Regions from separate parts of the Sodalis sp. RH22 genome, predicted to be linked through region 1. Evidence: predicted binding sites of a transcription regulator. Region 1 holds the regulator's gene; each other region holds the start of a gene.

Evidence for each region. The regulator PurR, encoded in region 1, represses purine synthesis genes. The targets are predictions, from matches to a motif close to CANGCAAACGTTTGCNTG.
Region 2: purE (5-(carboxyamino)imidazole ribonucleotide mutase) is a predicted target of PurR. The motif match lies at 2,581-2,598, and genes of this name have one in related genera.
Region 3: purM (phosphoribosylformylglycinamidine cyclo-ligase) is a predicted target of PurR. The motif match lies at 2,299-2,316, and genes of this name have one in related genera.
Region 4: cecR (transcriptional regulator CecR) is a predicted target of PurR. The motif match lies at 1,905-1,922, and genes of this name have one in related genera.

Annotation. Positions count from the first base shown of each region.
Region 1 is NZ_CP178731.1:1,101,781-1,106,337, forward strand. Features, by position in the region: gene cfa (cyclopropane fatty acyl phospholipid synthase) at 1-1,013, opposite strand, end outside; gene purR (HTH-type transcriptional repressor PurR) at 1,459-2,475, opposite strand; gene ACL2XN_RS05040 (YnhF family membrane protein) at 2,713-2,802, shown strand; gene ACL2XN_RS05045 (NlpC/P60 family protein) at 2,866-3,759, opposite strand; gene ACL2XN_RS05050 (Grx4 family monothiol glutaredoxin) at 4,171-4,518, shown strand.
Region 2 is NZ_CP178731.1:2,451,216-2,455,772, forward strand. Features, by position in the region: gene cysS (cysteine--tRNA ligase) at 1-1,034, opposite strand, end outside; gene ppiB (peptidylprolyl isomerase B) at 1,325-1,819, shown strand; gene ACL2XN_RS11290 (UDP-2,3-diacylglucosamine diphosphatase) at 1,829-2,554, shown strand; gene purE (5-(carboxyamino)imidazole ribonucleotide mutase) at 2,713-3,222, shown strand; gene purK (5-(carboxyamino)imidazole ribonucleotide synthase) at 3,219-4,295, shown strand; gene ACL2XN_RS11305 (NADP-dependent isocitrate dehydrogenase) at 4,499-4,557, opposite strand, start outside.
Region 3 is NZ_CP178731.1:5,452,653-5,457,209, forward strand. Features, by position in the region: gene pstB (phosphate ABC transporter ATP-binding protein PstB) at 1-456, shown strand, start outside; gene purN (phosphoribosylglycinamide formyltransferase) at 561-1,199, opposite strand; gene purM (phosphoribosylformylglycinamidine cyclo-ligase) at 1,199-2,236, opposite strand; gene upp (uracil phosphoribosyltransferase) at 2,472-3,098, shown strand; gene uraA (uracil permease) at 3,156-4,454, shown strand.
Region 4 is NZ_CP178731.1:5,235,050-5,239,606, forward strand. Features, by position in the region: gene ACL2XN_RS23755 (ATP-binding cassette domain-containing protein) at 1-168, opposite strand, end outside; gene hlyD (secretion protein HlyD) at 158-1,192, opposite strand; gene cecR (transcriptional regulator CecR) at 1,189-1,887, opposite strand; gene bhsA (multiple stress resistance protein BhsA) at 2,192-2,449, shown strand; gene ACL2XN_RS23775 (porin) at 2,518-3,588, opposite strand; gene ACL2XN_RS23780 (ABC transporter permease) at 4,468-4,557, opposite strand, start outside.

The DNA of each region.
Region 1 (4,557 bases):
TTGTTGGACAGCGCCGGCCAGGCGGCGACAAAACGTTCATACCAGGCCATGAGCGTTTTGTCGTAATCAGAGCCGAAGTTATGCCAGTCTTCCATAACAAAATGCTTTTCGCTGGCATGGGCAATCTGCTGTACCGACGGCAGGCAGCCGTTAGGAAAAATATACTTATTTATCCACGGGTCGACATTCATATCGGTGATATTCGAGCCGATGGTATGCAGCAGGAACAGGCCATCCCGTTTCAGGTTGCGATCGATAACGTTGAAATAGGTGGCGTAATTCTTGGGGCCTACGTGTTCGAACATGCCGACTGAAACAATACGGTCAAATTGCATATCCAGATCGCGATAGTCCTGCAGCAAAATGGTGACATCCAGTCCCTCGCAGCGCGTTTGCGCCAGCTTTTGCTGCTCGGCAGAGATAGTGACGCCCTGTACCGATACGCCATAATTCCTGGCCGCGTAGGCGGCAAGCCCGCCCCAGCCGCAGCCCACGTCCAGCAGCGTCAGGCCGGGTCGCAGCTGCAGTTTTTCGCAAATCATCTTCAGCTTATCCTGCTGGGCTTCCTCGAGGGTGGTCGCCTGTTTCCAGTAGCCGCAGGAATATTGCATATAGGGATCGAGCATCTTTTCAAACAGATCGTTACCCAAATCGTAATGTTCTTTGCCCACGATCCAGGCCCGCTTGCGCGACTGGAGGTTCATCAGCCGGGCGGCGGCAATGCGTAAGGTATCTTTTAAATGATGCGGAAGTTTATTCTCCAGACCCGCCCTGAGAACACGCTGGAAAAAAATGTCCAGCCGCTCACACTCCCACCAGCCATCCATGTAACTCTCGCCCAATCCCAAAGATCCATCCTGCAATACGCGCTTAAAAAATCCCGGATTCTTGATTCGGATATCAAATGGTCTTGAACCATTGAGTTCAATACCGGCTTCAGAGAGCAATTCATGGACGATACGGTACCAATCATTATCATGAAAGCTCAGGTCTTCAACGCACGAGGAACTCATAGCTTCTCCATCACCTTTCTTCTGCAGTGCCCCGTCAGGAAAAGCACTCACCATGCCTGCGGGCTTTATAAGAATCCACGGTTATCCGTGGTGTCTGAAGTATCACCATCAACAGAGGAATATAAAGTAAACCTTAGACTGCGACTTAGCCGGGCGCTTTATAAAAGGGTGATGTCATGTTGGAAAACACGACATACTTTTATACAAATTTATTAGACAACTCGTTATAATTGTTAACGATATTGAGTATAAGCCTGCATTTTAATTTAGACAATAGCTAACGCGCTAATGTATTTCCCATTATAACTTAATGATTTCTCGCTGAAACAATAACTCTTTGCACAGAGATCATTATATGAAAAATCTTGTGTCCGAGGCGGACGGCGCTTTACATAGCAACAGACCCTGGAGGCGCCAGCCCGTTGCCCGGGCCTGGCGCGTGGCCTTAAGCGGGGAAGGGACCGTCTGCGACCGAACGGCGTTCAATCAGCGACGGATGGACTTCGATGGTTTTGGCGTTCTCGCGTTTGCTGGTAATCCTATCGAGCAGCATGGTAAGCGCCGCCTCGCCCAAATCCTCTTTAGGCTGATGGATGGTGGTCAGCGCCGGGCTGAAAAAGCACGAATTGCGCACGTTGTCGTAGCCGATGATAGAAATATCCTCAGGTACGCTCAGGCCCATTTCATTAATGGCGCACAGTGCGCCCATGGCCATAATGTCGCCGCCGCAGAAGACCGCGGTGGGACGCGGCGTTTGCGCCAGGATTTGTTTCATCGCCAGGTAGCCGGATTCAGGCTCGAAATTGCCTTGCACAATCCAGCGGTCGTTTAACGGGATGCCGGCCTCCGCCATGGCATGCAGATAGCCGCGGTGGCGGCCGCCGCCGGTGTTGCGCGCCAGCTGTCCGGGAATGGCGCCGATGGCGCGATGGCCGCGTTTAAGCAAATATTGCGTCGCCATATAACCGCCGGCAAAGGCGTTATCGATAATGGTGTCGGTAAAATCACGGCGGGCCTCACCCCAATCCATGACCACCATGGGGATATGCTGATATTCCTCAAGCATATCCAGCAGCGTTTCGGGATACTCGGCGCACATCACCAGCAGGCCGTCGACGCGCTTTTGCGCCAGCATCGCCAGATAGGCGCGCTGTTTTTCGAGATCATTGTGCGAATTGCACAATATCAGGGTATAACCGCGAGCAAAGCAATGGTGCTCAATCGCCTCGATAATTTCGGCGAAATAGGGCGCCTCGCTGGTGCTGGCGAGCAGGCCGATGGACTTGGTGCGATTGACCTTCAGGCTGCGCGCCACGGCGCTGGGTGAATAATGCAGTTGTTTAATGGCGTCCAGCACGGCAATTTGAGTGTCTTGCGCAACAAAACGGGTTTTATTGATCACATGCGAAACGGTGGTTGTCGATACATTAGCGCGTTTTGCCACATCTTTAATGGTTGCCATGCCTTTGATACTCCCGTACGCCCTGGCTGGAATAATGTCTGTCGAAGGCGCAAGCACTTTCCGACGCTGTGGAATTAACCGTTAATTTTCGTTCATCCCGCGCCAAAGTGAAAGTGTTAAATGTGGCGGCTACAGGTTGGGAGCAAGCTTTTTCATCGCTGTTATGGCAAACTGACGATAACTGCTCTGCGGGCCGGTGGATAAGGCCGGCGCCCTGGTTTACGTTAAGGAGATAGAATGGACAGCGATTTAAAAATGTCGTTACTGACCACGGTGTTCTCGCTGCTGGTGATTATTGTCTTCAGCTTTACCGCCGTCATGAACTGACACCCTCTCGGTTCAGATATAAAAAAGAGGAGCCTTGGCTCCTCTTTTTTTTCCGGCGCGCCTTCAGCGGATATTTTTCGGCGTGACCACCCGGCGGGCGCCCACGTAATGATCCTGCCAATAATCCTCACTCAGATAGCTGATACGGATATCGCTGCCGGTGCGGGGCGACTGGATAAAGCGACCATTGCCAAGATAGACGCCGACGTGATCCGCCGCGCCGCGATTGGAAATATGGAAAAAGACCAGGTCGCCGCTTTCCAGCTCGTCTTTCTTAACCGGCGCTGCGTCGCGCAGGTGGTACATTTCGTTGGCTGTGCGCGGCATATGGATGCGTACCACATCCTTGTAGGCATAATAAATCAGGCCGCTGCAGTCAAAGCCGGTATTAGGCGACATGCCGCCCCAACGGTAAGGCTTGCCCATTTGGGAGAGGAGTTTATTCATGGCGGTAAGCTTGGCGGTCTGGTAGCGTTTCTTATGGCTCTCGCTCATCTTTATCGGCTGATCGTTGGCCACCAGTTCTACCGCCGCCTGATCTTTTATCATCCGGTGCCGGCCGTAACCTTTTTTATAGCCTTTTTTCGGCGGAGTGAAGGAGGCTATTTTTTTCGTCGCCGTGGTTTTTGATGCCTTGGCAAGAGGGGAGGTTTTGCTTTTCTTCGCGCCGGTTTTCGCCACCGCGGGTTCCAAAGGCCGTTTCACGCCGGCTTTTTCATGCGCCGGTTCCGGCGATTTTTTAATGCTGGCTTTTTCACTGACGGCGGGCGCGCTGGCGACAGGTTTGCTTTTCTTGGCTATTTTTACCGGTTTGCGTTTGCGCCGGTCGCCGGTTTTTGCCGCCGCTGCCTGGGATTTGCGCTGATCGGCATTGACGCCGGCGCTCGGCGCGGCATGTGCCAGGTTCAAAAACAACTGGGTAAAAAGCAACACAAAAAGCGTAAAGCATAAACGCATGATAAACGCTATCCTTATGTGGCCCAAAATAGGGGGTTATCAACACCTCACAGGAATTTAAGCTATTTACCTCGTCATTGCATCATCAATTCACTACTTATTGTGTATAAACGTGAATAAGTTCGATTTTGCTGCATTTAACAGCGTTCAGCGGCGCTTTATTCAACATATTTTGAGGGTGTGCACCGAATGTTTCAGCCCGTTTTGTTCGGCGGCAGGGGGTAAAAGCCGCTACAGTGATAGTATTGCCTGTCCTACGTGGGCGGGCCGGGAGTGAATTGACGCGCCTTTACCGCGCGGGCCGGCAAAAAAACGTTTATTTGTTTAGCCGGTAGTGGCTAAAATGAAGAGACTGCGTGTAATCCCGCACAGTGCAGATAAGGCCAGATGCTGGCTTGAGGAAGCGAGACAATGACGACGATTGAAAAAATTCAGCAGCAGATAGCTGAGAACCCGATTCTTCTTTATATGAAAGGCTCGCCAAAATTGCCCGGCTGCGGTTTTTCCGCACAGGCAGTACAGGCGCTTTCCGCCTGTGGTGAGCGTTTCGCGTATGTGGATGTCCTGCAAAATCCCGATATTCGCGCCGAGTTGCCGAAATTCGCCAACTGGCCGACCTTCCCACAGCTGTGGGTGGACGGCGAACTGGTCGGCGGCTGCGATATCATTATCGAAATGTATCAGCACGGCGAGTTGCAACCGTTGATCAAAGAGACCGCGGTAAAATACAACTCCCAGGAAAACCAGACCCCTTCCTGAGTTCCCCGGGACGCCTGCGGATAACCCCCGCCCCTTGCG
Region 2 (4,557 bases), 1.3 Mb from region 1:
GCGGCGGTAAACTGGTCGACAAACGACTCGCCGCCGGCGGGCACGGCCGCTGCATCAGTACCGCGCAGGGCGATGTAAAGCCGCTCAAGGGAGGATCTGGCCTGTTTGAGATTATCTTCACTGTAATTCAGCTGGCTGCGGTAATGGCCGGACATCAGGAAATACCGCACCGTTTCCGCATCGTAATATTTCAGCACGTCGCGCACGGTAAAAAAGTTATCCAGCGATTTGGACATTTTTTCCCGATCGACCATCACCATGCCGGAATGCATCCAATAATTGACATAAGGCCCTTCGTGGGCGCAGCTCGACTGGGCGATTTCGTTTTCGTGGTGGGGAAACATCAGGTCCGAACCGCCGCCGTGAATATCGAAATGATTGCCCAAATGCTTGCAGTTCATGGCCGAGCATTCCACATGCCAGCCCGGACGCCCCGGTCCCCATGGCGACGGCCAGCTGGGCTCGCCTTCCTTGGACATTTTCCACAAGACGAAATCCATCGGGTTGCGTTTGACATCGTCGATATCCACCCGGGCGCCGGCCTGCAACTGCTCGAGATCCTGACGCGATAACACGCCATAGGTGGGGTCGGAGTCCACAGCGAACATGACATCGCCGTTGGCGGCCTGGTAGGCATGGTTTTTTTGCAGCAAGACCGCCACGATGTCGATGATATCGGCCATGTGCAAGGTCGCGCGTGGTTCTTCATCCGGACGCAGAATATTCAGGCTGTCGAAGTCCCGGTGCATTTCAGCGATCATACGGCCGGTAAGCGTATCGATGCTTTCATCGTTGGCATGGGCCCGTTTGATGATCTTGTCGTCAATATCGGTGATGTTACGCACATACTTCACCTCATAACCTTTAAAACGCAGGTACCGGGTAACGACGTCGAAGGCGACAAACGTCCGGCCGTGGCCGATATGACAAAGGTCATAAACGGTGATGCCGCACACGTACATACCGACTTTACCGGCATGAATGGGTTGGAAATCCTCTTTTTGACGTGTCAGGGTATTATAAATCTTCAGCATCGACATTCATTCCATGGTGTTAACGGGTACGTGTGTATAGCGACAAGTTGAGACAGGGTATTTTCCAACAGCGTATTGAACCCTGAAGGCGTCGGTAATGCAAGGACGGGGCCCTGGTTTTCAAACGGCGGGTTATCCCCGGCCAACAGCACGGCCTGGCTTGCCAGAATAACAGAAATGGTCATCCGCTGCGGTGAATGCTGACTCCATGGCAGACTTATGTTATAAATCCAGTCTGCTTGATCACTTCGTGTGAGCAACTCTTTTACCGACTCGTAGGACAACTATTTATGGTCACTCTTCATACCAATCACGGCGATATCGTTATTAAGACCTTCGCCGACAAAGCGCCGTTAACCGTTGAGAACTTCCTGACCTATTGCCGTGACGGCTTTTATGATAATACCATTTTCCATCGCGTTATTAATGGTTTCATGATCCAGGGCGGCGGTTTTGAACCCGGCATGACGCAGAAAAAAACCCGCGCCACCGTGAAAAACGAAGCCAACAATGGCCTGAAGAACAATCGCGGCACCCTGGCCATGGCCCGCACCAACGATCCGCATTCCGCCACCGCGCAATTCTTTATTAACCTGGTGGATAACGACTTCCTGAACTTCCGTTCCGAACGCCCGGACGGTTGGGGATATTGCGTTTTCGCCGAAGTAACCGACGGTATGGATGTTGTCGATAAGATTAAAAACGTGGCGACCGGCAACAGCGGCCCGCATCAGGATGTACCGAAAGAAGATGTGATCATAACCGGCGTGACCGTAGACGAATAAATCGTTGCCATGGCAACCCTGTTTGTTGCGGATATTCATCTTAGCGTCCAGGAACCGGCGATTACCGCCGGTTTTCTGCATTTTTTGCAACGGCAGGCCGTCCACGCCGACGCGCTCTATATCCTGGGCGATTTGTTCGAAGCCTGGATTGGCGATGACGACCCTTCCCCGCTGCACGGCGAGATAGCCGCGGCGCTGAATGCGCTGGCGCGCCGGGGAATACCCTGTTTTTTTATCCACGGCAACCGGGATTTCCTGCTGGGCCGGGATTTTGCCGCCGCCAGCGGCATGACGCTGCTGCCGGAAGAACAACTGCTTACCCTGTACGGCCGGTCGGTGCTGGTTCTGCACGGCGATACGCTGTGTACCGATGATCAGGCTTATCAACGCTACCGCCGGCGAATCAATCAACGTTGGCTGCAGCGCCTGTTCCTGGCGCTGCCGCTGAGATGGCGCCTGCGCATTGCCGGACGGATGCGGGCCAGCAGCCAGCGCGCCAATATGACGAAATCCCAGACGATTATGGACGTCAGCCAAGAGGCGGTTACCGCCGCGCTTGTGCGTCATGGGACCGATTGGATGATCCATGGCCATACCCACCGGCCGGCGATCCATGCCGTGCAGACCGCGGCGGGCATCGCCCATCGCGCGGTACTGGGCGCCTGGCACCTTCAGGGATCGATGATCCGGGTTACCGGGGCTAGCGTCGAGCTGATTGAGTTCCCCTTCGATTAAGCGGCGCAATTTATAGCGCCGGCGGCTACGCAACCGTTTTCCTCTCCAGGCGCACATGATATGCTCTACGCCCTCTTCTTTCTGATAGCCTGCGCCGGGCGCATTGCGGCGCAGGCTGTGGGAGAGCGGTCGGCAACATTTACAGGAGCACCACGCGCATGCAATCCAATCTTGCCCCGGCAAAAATCGCCATCGTCATGGGGTCCAAAAGCGACTGGGCCACGATGCAATTCGCCGCCGACATTCTCGCCACGCTGCAGCTTGCCTGTCATGTGGAGATCGTCTCGGCGCATCGCACCCCCGACAAGCTCTTCCGCTTTGCTGAACAGGCATCCGCCGCCGGGTTTGAAGTGATTATCGCCGGCGCAGGCGGTGCCGCCCATCTGCCCGGCATGCTGGCGGCAAAAACGCTGGTGCCGGTACTTGGCGTGCCAGTGCAGAGCGCGGCATTAAGCGGCGTCGACAGCCTCTATTCCATTGTCCAGATGCCGCGCGGCGTGCCGGTGGGTACCCTGGCGATCGGCAAGGCCGGCGCGGCCAACGCCGCACTGCTGGCGGCGCAGATCCTGGCGTTGCACGATCGGGAATTATCCGCCCGGCTGGCGGCCTGGCGTGTGACGCAGACTGACGAGGTGCTGGCGCATCCCGATCCGCGGGAGGAAGCATGAAACCGGTATGTATCCTGGGCAACGGCCAGCTAGGGCGCATGCTGCGCCAGGCCGGCGAACCACTGGGCATTGCGGTCTTCCCGGTGGGGCTTGACGCCGATCCCGGCTCGGTGCCGGTGGCGCAAAGCGTGATTACCGCTGAGATCGAGCGCTGGCCGCAGACCCCCCTTACCCGCGAGCTGGCCCAGCATAATGCCTTTGTTAACCGCGATATTTTTCCGCGGCTTGCCGACCGGCTGACGCAAAAACAGCTGCTGGACAGCCTGAGGCTTGCCACCGCGCCCTGGGAAGAACTGACCGCGGCGGCGCAATGGCCGCAGGTGTTTGCCTCCTTTGGCGACCTGGCCATCGTCAAGCGGCGCGTGGGTGGCTATGATGGGCGCGGCCAATGGCGTCTCGTACCCGGCGAAGAGGCGGCGCTGCCCCAGGAGTGCTACGGCAGTTGTATCGTTGAGCGCGGTATCGCCTTTTCCGGCGAAGTTTCGCTGATCGGCGCCCGCGGGCATAACGGCGACAGGGTGTTTTATCCGCTGACGCATAACCTGCATCAGGACGGCATCCTGCGCACCAGCGTGGTTTTTGCCCGGCCGGACGACAGATTGCAGCGCCGGGCCGAGAGCATGCTCTCGGCAATAATGCATGAACTAAAATATGTCGGCGTGATGGCGATGGAATGTTTTATCGACGGCGATGATCTGTTGATTAACGAGCTGGCGCCACGGGTGCACAACAGTGGGCACTGGACGCAAAACGGCGCGTCCATCAGCCAGTTCGAGCTGCACCTGCGCGCCATCCTCGGCCTGCCGATGCCTAAACCCGCCGTCACGGCACCGTCGGTGATGGTTAATCTTATCGGCACCGACTGCAACACCGAATGGCTGGCCGAGCCGCTGGTCCATCTGCATTGGTATGAAAAAGAGGTGAGGCCGGGACGTAAGGTCGGCCACCTGAATCTTAACCATAGCGATCCCGCCGCGCTGAGCCTGGCGTTGGAACATCTCGCTCCAATGCTACCAGTGGAGTATTACAGCGGGCTGGAATGGGCGCGGCAAAAACTGGCCGAATTGGGCTGAAAGATCGCGGAGAGACTCACTTAAAAAGGCCCAGGCGGGGGCGGTGAAGTTCATGCCAGGCCCCATGCATCGAGCGCCCCCTGTATTGCCCGGCGCAGGCACTACAGGGAGACACCTAAGCCTTGCACATGAAATAGTTGCCCAGGCGGCATGCATCACACCGCCGGCAAAATTGTCCCCCAAATAACATCACGCTTTGCGCATCAGACCATAAAATCTTTCAGCGCGCCATTAAGCGTGGCGCTTGGGCACATGGCCCGGC
Region 3 (4,557 bases), 1.5 Mb from region 1:
ATCTACGATAACGTGGTATACGGCCTGCGCCTGCTGGGCATTCGCGACCGGCGGGTGCTGGACGACGCGGCCGAGCAGGCGCTGCGCGCGGCGGCGCTATGGCATGAAGTAAAAGATCGGCTGAAGGAGAATGCGTTCCGCTTGTCCAACGGCCAGCAGCAGCGGCTGGTCATCGCCAGGGCGATAGCCATTGAACCGGAAGTATTGCTGCTGGATGAACCGACCTCGGCGCTTGATCCCATCACCACGCTGACCATCGAGGAACTGATGATTTCGCTGAAAGCGCATTTCACCCTGGTGCTGGTGACCCACAATATGCAGCAGGCCGCGCGGGTATCGGATTATACCGCCTTTATCCATCAGGGCAGGCTGGTGGAATACGCCGGCACCGATCGGCTGTTCACCTCGCCCGCGCAGCGTAAGACCGAAGAATATATTACCGGCCGCCTGCGCTAATTCGCCTGGCGATGTTACCGGCGAAGGGCGTCGGCGCCCAGTGAACGTCCTTACCGGCCGGGCGCCGTGGCTGCCGCCGGCGTTATGGCGCGGCGCGGCGGCGTTTATTCCGCCGCGTATCCCGCCGGCGGCAGGGGCGCGCCGTCCAGCCAGGCGGCGCCTTCCCGCAGCGTAAGCCGGCCATCCAGCAGCCAGCTTATCACCAGTGGGTAGATGTCATGCTCCTGGGTTTTAATCCGGGCGATCAGGTCGGCCTCGGTGTCGCCGGGGAAGACCGGCACTTTCGCCTGCAGGATGACCGGGCCGCCGTCCAGCTGTTCCGTCACGAAATGCACCGAGGTGCCGTGTTCGCGATCGCCGTTGGCCAACGCCTGGCGATGGGTATGCAGGCCCGGATACAAGGGAAGCAGGGAAGGGTGGATATTCAGCATCCGTCCCGCGTAATGGCTGACAAAGTCCGGCGACAGGATGCGCATATAACCGGCCAGGATCACCGCGTCCGGCTGATAGCGGTCGATGGCCTCGCATAGGGCGCGGTCGAAGGACGCGCGGTCGGGATAGTCGCCGGGCAGCAGCGCGCGGGCGGGCACATCGGCGCGGGCGGCGCGCCTGAGTCCTAACGCGTCGGCCCGGTTGCTGAAGACCGCCGCGACCCGTGCCGGCATTCTTTCCTGCCGGCAGGCGTCGATCACCGCCTGCAGATTGCTGCCCTCGCCCGAGATCAGCACCACCAGCTTTTTCATTAACGGATAATGACCCGTTCGCCGCCGGCCAGCGCCTGGATCTCGCCCAGCTTCCAGGCGGTCTCGCCCAGGCCGGCCAGCAACGACAGCGCCCGATCGGCGCTGTGCGCAGGCACCACGACAATCATGCCGACGCCGCAGTTAAAGGTGCGGTACATTTCATGGCGGCTGACGTTGCCGGCCTGCTGCAGCCAGCCGAATACCGCCGGCCATTGCCAACTGCCCTCGTCGATGACCGCCTGCGTGTCCGCCGGCAATACCCGGGGGATGTTTTCCCAAAAACCGCCGCCGGTGAGGTGGGCGATGGCGTGGATCTCGGTTTGCGCGATAAGCTCCAGCAGCGCCTTAACATAAATGCGCGTCGGCTCAAGCAGGTGATCGGCCAGGGGCTTGCCGTCCAGTTGGGTGGTGAGCGGGTCGGTTTGGCTGAACTCAAGGATCTTACGCACCAGGGAATACCCGTTGGAGTGCGGGCCGCTTGAGGCCAGGGCCAGCAGAGTATCACCGGCCTGTACCTTGCTGCCGTCGATGATTTCCGATTTTTCCACCACGCCGACGCAAAAACCCGCCACGTCATAATCCTCGCCATGATACATGCCGGGCATTTCCGCCGTTTCGCCGCCGACCAGGGCGCAGCCGGACTGTTTACAGCCTTCGGCAATGCCGGTAATCACCGCCGCCGCGGTATCCACATCCAGTTTGCCGGTGGCGAAATAGTCCAGGAAGAACAGCGGCTCGGCGCCCTGCACCACCAGATCGTTGACACACATCGCCACCAGATCGATGCCGATGGTATCGTGACGTTTTAAATCCATCGCCAGACGCAGCTTGGTGCCGACGCCGTCGGTGCCGGATACCAGGATGGGTTCGCGGTATTTCTGCGGCAGGGCGCATAGCGCGCCGAACCCACCCAGCCCGCCCATGACTTCCGGACGTTTTGTCTGTTTCACCACACCTTTGATGCGGTCTACCAAGGCGTTGCCGGCATCAATATCCACGCCTGCGTCTTTATAGCTGAGAGAGGTTTTATCGGTCACTGCAAGATCCCCACGGAGATGGTATGTTGGCTTGTATTCTGGCGCAGGCAATTCTAACAGCGTGGGCAATCGTTTGCGAGTGGTGATGTCAAACGCCCTCCCGGCTTTTGTTGTCCAGCCTTTATTTCGCTTAACGGTTGATCAGGATCAGCTATTTTCGTATGGCGCAGTAAATAAAAGGGGTTATAATCTCGCGATTTTTTTGCGCAATTAATGCTACTTGGGGAGAATAATGATGAAGATCGTTGAGGTAAAGCACCCGCTTGTGAAACATAAATTAGGTTTGATGCGTGAAAATGATATCAGCACCAAGCGTTTTCGTGAATTGGCCTCTGAAGTGGGAAGTTTACTGACCTACGTAGCAACCGCCGATCTGGAAACTGAAAAGGTCACCATCGAGGGATGGTGCGGTCCGGTGGAAATTGAACAAATCAAGGGTAAGAAAATTACCGTGGTGCCTATCCTGCGCGCGGGCCTGGGCATGATGGACGGCGTGCTGGAGAACGTGCCCAGCGCGCGTATCAGCGTGGTCGGCATGTATCGCGATGAAACCACCCTGGAGCCGGTGCCTTATTTCCAGAAGCTGGCCTCGAGCATCGACGAGCGCATGGCGCTGGTGGTCGACCCGATGCTGGCCACCGGCGGCTCGATGATCGCCACCATCGACCTACTGAAGAAGGCCGGCTGCAAGAGTATCAAGATATTGGTCCTGGTGGCGGCGCCCGAAGGTATCGCGGCGCTGGAAAAAGCCCATCCCGATGTCGAGCTGTATACCGCGGCCATCGACAAGGGGCTTAACGAGCACGGCTACATTATGCCGGGCCTCGGCGATGCGGGCGATAAACTCTTTGGCACCAAATAAAATCAAGCCGGCCGGCAGGCCGGCTTTTTTTTGCTTCTCACTTTAAGGAAACTCAACATGACCCGTCGCGCCATCGGTGTTGATGAACGCCCGCCGCTACTGCAAACCATCCCGCTCAGCTTTCAGCATCTGTTCGCCATGTTCGGCGCCACGGTGCTGGTGCCGATTTTATTTAAAATCAATCCGGCCACCGTCCTGCTGTTTAACGGTATCGGCACCTTGCTGTACCTGTTTATCTGCAAGGGCAAGATCCCGGCGTACCTGGGTTCCAGTTTTGCCTTTATATCGCCGGTGCTGTTGTTGCTGCCGCTGGGCTATGAAGCGGCGCTGGGCGGTTTTATCGCCTGCGGCGCGCTGTTTTGCGTGGTGGCGCTGATCGTCAAGGTCGCCGGTATCGGCTGGATTGACGTGGTGTTTCCGCCGGCCGCCATGGGCGCCATCGTCTCGGTAATCGGCCTGGAACTGGCCGGCGTCGCGGCCAATATGGCGGGGCTGCTGCCGACGGAAGGCGCGCCGGTGGCGAGTTCCACCATTATTATTTCCCTGGTGACCCTGGGTGTTACCGTGCTGGGATCGGTGCTGTTTCGCGGCTTCCTGGCCATTATCCCGATCCTGATCGGGGTGCTGGTGGGCTACGCGCTGGCCTGGGCGATGGGCGTGGTGGATTTATCCCCGGTCGCCGCCGCCCATTGGTTCGCGCTGCCGACCTTTTATACGCCGCGCTTTGAGTGGATCGGCATCCTGACCATCCTGCCGGCGGCGCTGGTGGTGATAGCCGAACACGTCGGCCACCTGGTGGTGACGGCCAATATCGTCAAAAAAGATCTGTTGCGCGATCCCGGCCTGCATCGCTCGCTGTTCGCCAACGGTTTTTCCACCATGCTGTCCGGATTTTTTGGATCGACGCCCAATACCACCTACGGCGAGAATATCGGCGTGATGGCCATTACCAAGGTCTACAGTACCTGGGTTATCGGCGGCGCGGCTATCCTCGCCATCCTGCTTTCCTGCGTCGGCAAGCTGGCGGCGGCCATCCAGGCGGTGCCGGTGCCGGTAATGGGCGGCGTTTCCCTGCTGCTCTACGGGGTGATTGCCGCCTCGGGCATCCGGGTGCTGATCGAATCGAAGGTGGATTATAATAAACCGCAAAATCTGATCCTGACCTCGGTTATCCTTATCATCGGCGTCAGCGGCGCCAAAATCCATCTGGGCGCCGCCGAACTGAAAGGCATGGCGCTGGCCACCGTGGTGGGCATCGGCCTGAGCCTGCTGTTCCGGGTCATTACCCTGGTGCGCGGCGAAGAAGTGATTATCGAGGCGACCGAACTCCCGGCTCCCGAATCCGCCGAAAAATAACCTCGCGCCCACGGGTGTACGGATAACCCGCGGCCGGTGCCCGGCGGTGAAGCAATACGCCGCCGCGGCCATTCTATGATAAACTAGATCGGTTCCCGCCCGT
Region 4 (4,557 bases), 1.7 Mb from region 1:
CAGGCCGGCCAGCATGCGCAGCAGCGTGGTCTTGCCCGCGCCGTCCGGGCCGACCAGCCCGGTGACCCCGCCGCTTTGCAGGGTGATGGTCAGGCTGGCCACCGCCGGTTTCGCCAGGGACGCAAAGCGTTTCTCCAGCGCATCCAGCACAATCTGGTTAGCGGGCATAAACATTCCCGCCGGCGGGCTGTGCCGCGGTTGGCTCCTGGCCGTCGGCGAAATCCAGGGTCACCGGCATGCCCTGGCGCAGCCGGTCGTCGGCATCGGTGACGATAATCCGCAGGCGATACACCAAATCGGTGCGCAGTTCCGGCGTTTCCACGTTTTTAGGCGTGAACTCCGCCGTCGGCGAGACAAAGCCGATTTTACCGTGATAGGCCTTGTCCGGCAGGCCGTCGGCGCGAATGATAATCCGGGTGCCGGGTACCGCCTGGTTGAGGTTGCGTTCATCGATATAGGCGCGCACCCACACCGGCCGCGTCAGGGAAAGGGTAAATACGGTGTCGCCGGCGCCAAGCATGCTGCCGACCTCCTGCGCCCGGGTCAGGATAGTGCCGCCCGAGGGCGCCGCCAGCATGGTATCGGTTGCATCCAGGGCGGCCTGGTCCCGCGCCGCCTGCGCCTGGGCGAGATCCGCGTCGGCGGAGGCGATCTCCTGTGGCCGGTTGCCGGCCAGGTACTGTTGCAGCTTATCCCTGGCCGCCTGCAGGTTGGCCTTGGCCTGGTTGCTGGCGGTCAGCGCGTCCTCCAGCTGGTCGGCGGAAATGGCCCGTTTGGCCCAGGCGCCCTGCTGGCGATGGTAAAAACTGTCGGCATAATTGAAGGCGGCCTGCAACTGCGCCATCTGCGAGCGCACCTGGGCGATTTCTTCGTTGCGATACCCGGAGCGGGATAAATCCAGTTTGGCCCTGGCGCTGTCCACATTGGCCTGGGCCTGCGCGAGGGCGTTACGATACGGCGCATCGTCCAGTTTCGCCAGCACCTGGCCGGGATGCACCACATCGCCTTCATCCACCGCCAACTGAGCCAGACGGCCGCCGACGCGGAAACCAAGGTTAACGGTGCGGATATCCACATTGCCGTAAAGGGTCAACGGCCGGTTTTGCTGGCGGTGGTAGTACATGACGCCATAGATCGCCGCGCCCAGCAGCGCGATAACGATGACGGCCGCGGCGATACTTTTTTTATTCATGATTTTTTGCCTGTGTGGCCGGCCTGTTCGGCCCGCAATCCATGAAGGAACCAATCGATATGCTGTGTCAGCACCTGGTTGATCTGGGTAACCTGCGCCGGGCCCAGGTCGCTCCATCCGGTGCGCAGCAGGATGGTTTCCCGCGCCAGCCGGAACGCCAGCACTTCCCCCAGCAGGGCATGCGTGTGGACAATGGTGGCGACCGACAGCGGATCGCAGCCGGTAAAACCTGCCACCAGCCGGGTGATGCGCTGATGCATCGGCGCAATCGCCTGCTGGTGGATAATGGCGTAGGCCCCGGTGGGGGAGAGCTGCTCCCGCGAGATGATTTTACTCAGATTCAGCGTTTCGCTGCGGGCCAGCAGCCCGGTCATGGTCAGCAGGGACTCATGCAGATAACGCCGGCACTGCCCGGCATCCACCTCCGGCTGCGCCAGCAGCGCATCAATTTGTTGCGCCTGTGAATGCAGGGACTGGGCGATAAAATCCGCAATCCATTGCGCGACCGCCAGGTACAGCCCTTCCTTGGAGCCGAAATAATAAAAAATCGCCGCGATATTTTGCCCGGACAACTGGGCGATTTCGCGCGTGGTGGCGGTCTGCGGGCCTTTTTCGCCAAATAAGGTAATGCCGGCGGCGATCAGCTGGGCTTTCGCCTGTTCGCCGCGCGCGGTGGGGGCCGGAGAAGGGGGCATGGTGGCTCCAATAAAATAAGTCAAACGTTTGATTAACTTTAACCCCCGCCCGGTTCGCTGTAAAGGACCACCGTGATTTATTTAGGCGGCTGGCCGCGTCAAGGATGACGTTTCCTGACCGGGGAAACAAACAGACACGGCGATGCCAACATATTCACCGGTCTTTACAGTACTTTAGGTAATTAGTTAATGATTGATAAAATATTACTTGATCTGCGGCGCCAAGATGTCTATTATTTACTTATCGAACGTTAACAAATTAACGTCCAGTCCATTAATGCTTCATACCATGAGAACAGACATTATGAAAAACCTGACACTTGCCATCGCAGCCATCGTATTCAGCACCGTTTCCGCCGGCGCCTTCGCCGCCCAGGAAGTCACCAGCCGTCCCGCCGGCGAACATTCCATCGGCGTGGTATCGTCATCCACCACCAGTAACCTGTCCGATCTGGAATCCCAGCTGGCCGCCAAGGCCGATGCCGCCAACGCCACCTCGTATCGTATTATCGGTGCCGGCGGTAATGACACCCTGCGCGGCAGCGCCGAGCTGTATAAATAAGCTCAACGTAAAAAAACAGCATAAAAAAAGCGGCCGCAGGGCCGCTTTTTTTTTGCGTTTGATAAACCTTAGAACTGATAGGTCAAGCCCAGGCCGACCTGGTCATCGTCGGCGATGCCCAGCTTATTGTCTTCGCTGAGACGGTTGATTTTATAATCAACATACGCATTGATATTCTTGTTGAAGAAATAGGTCAGGGACGCGTCATAGTATTTCACCAGATCGACATCGCCGATGCCTTCAACATCGCTGGCCTTGGACTGGAAGTAACCGAACATTGGTTTCAGGCCAAAATCGAACAGATAAGAAGCGATGGCTTCGAAGTTCTTGGTTTTATTGGCGTAGCCGCCGGTGATCGGGGTGTAGTTATGCGTTTCGCCGTACAACGCGGCGGCATAGACGCCGGAATTGTCATATTTCAAGCCGCCCGCCCAGACGTCGGCTTTGTCGCCGTTACCGAGAGCCAGGCTGTTTTGCGGCTGGGTGCGGTTGGACGAGGCATAGGTGCCGAGTACCGACAGGCCGAAATCAAAGGTATAAGACGCCGATGCGCCGTAACCGTCGCCGTTGGATTTGTTGGCGGCACGGGCGTTACCGGAATTTTCGTCGTTGGCGCCCTGGTATTGCAAGCCAAATTTCAGACCGTCGACCAGGCCGAAGAAGTTGTTGTTGCGATAAGTGGCCACGCCGGTGGTACGGCCGCCCATAAACACGTCGGCGGCGCTGTAGGTCAGGTCATCGAAGATTGGCGCGGTATCGGTTATCGCCGCGACATCATAAGCGATGCCCCAGTTGCGGCCGTAGTCGATTGAGCCGTAGTCTTTCAGTTTCAAGCCGGCAAAGCCCAAACGGGTTTTGGTGCCGGTCAGCGCGTCGGTGCCGCCTTCAGTATGGTTGGCCTGAACATTGTATTCCCATTGGCCGTAACCGGTCAGGGTGTCGTTAATCTGGGTCTGGCCTTTGAAGCCAAAACGCATGTAACTTTGGTCGCCGTCAATGGTCTTATTGTCACTAAAATAGTGGCGGGCGCGCACGCTGCCGTACAGATCCAGCTTGTTGCCGTCTTTGTTATAAATTTCCGCGGCGTGCAGAGCTGGGGCAATCAATGTCGCTAAAACGGCCAATGCTATCTTCTTCATTCCTGTTTTTCCTTACCAAATACTCTCGAGTTTATAAAAAGGACTCAACCTTTTGATGGCTGATGTCCTGAGCTAACCAGCATTTATAATTTAAAAATAAAAGCTCAGAGAACGCGCAATGCTAATTTAAATATCACCCTGTGGACCGATTTCGCAGGATAGTAGCAGCAAAATCGTCACGAAGATTGTGAACTTTTCATTAAAGTAGGAATCTACCTATCATAGAGCGCTATGCCGCGCGGTACGCTACCTTAACTTGTCATACAGATTTAAAAGTTGAGAGCCATCACAAAACCCTTTTTTTATTTAAGGGTTTAAACCAATGGCCGTATCAAGCTACCTTCCGGCCGGTGATGAGCGCTGCTTAAGTCAAATCCGCGGTCAAAAAGAGCCTGGCCAGCATCAGTACTGCTCGTCTCTGATGCCCCGCGTGGCAGCCAGCCAGATCGAAATTGGTATAATACATTTTACCCGGGCCAGCACCGCGCGCGACAAGGAGTCATTTTCCGTGCCGTTATTGCCTCGCTGTAAATAACACTTGTCAAGATAATATTTATCATTTGTATAACAATTGTCATGGCAATACGGCAGTAGCAAAACTTATCCGAATACCGCCGCCTTAAAGTTAACTTATCTTAAATTAACCGGACAATCCGTTTTTGCCTGTGCCCGTACGCCGCTTACTTTGCATTATCATGACAAAATAAACAAAGTGTTTTTTTTGATATAGATATTACCTATCACAGCATAATAACCCTTTACCCGCCGCACAGCCTGGGCATAACCACCATAAAACATTGTCAATTTGCCCAACGTTGATTAAGTAAAAAAAGCATATCGTTATTTAGCTAATAGTAACCATGATTAATAATATGATTATTATTTAGCTACAGGATGTCGCACCAGGCTCGCCGAGAGCCGGTCCAGCAGCATGGCCATCAGCACCACCGCCATGCCGCTTTGCAGACC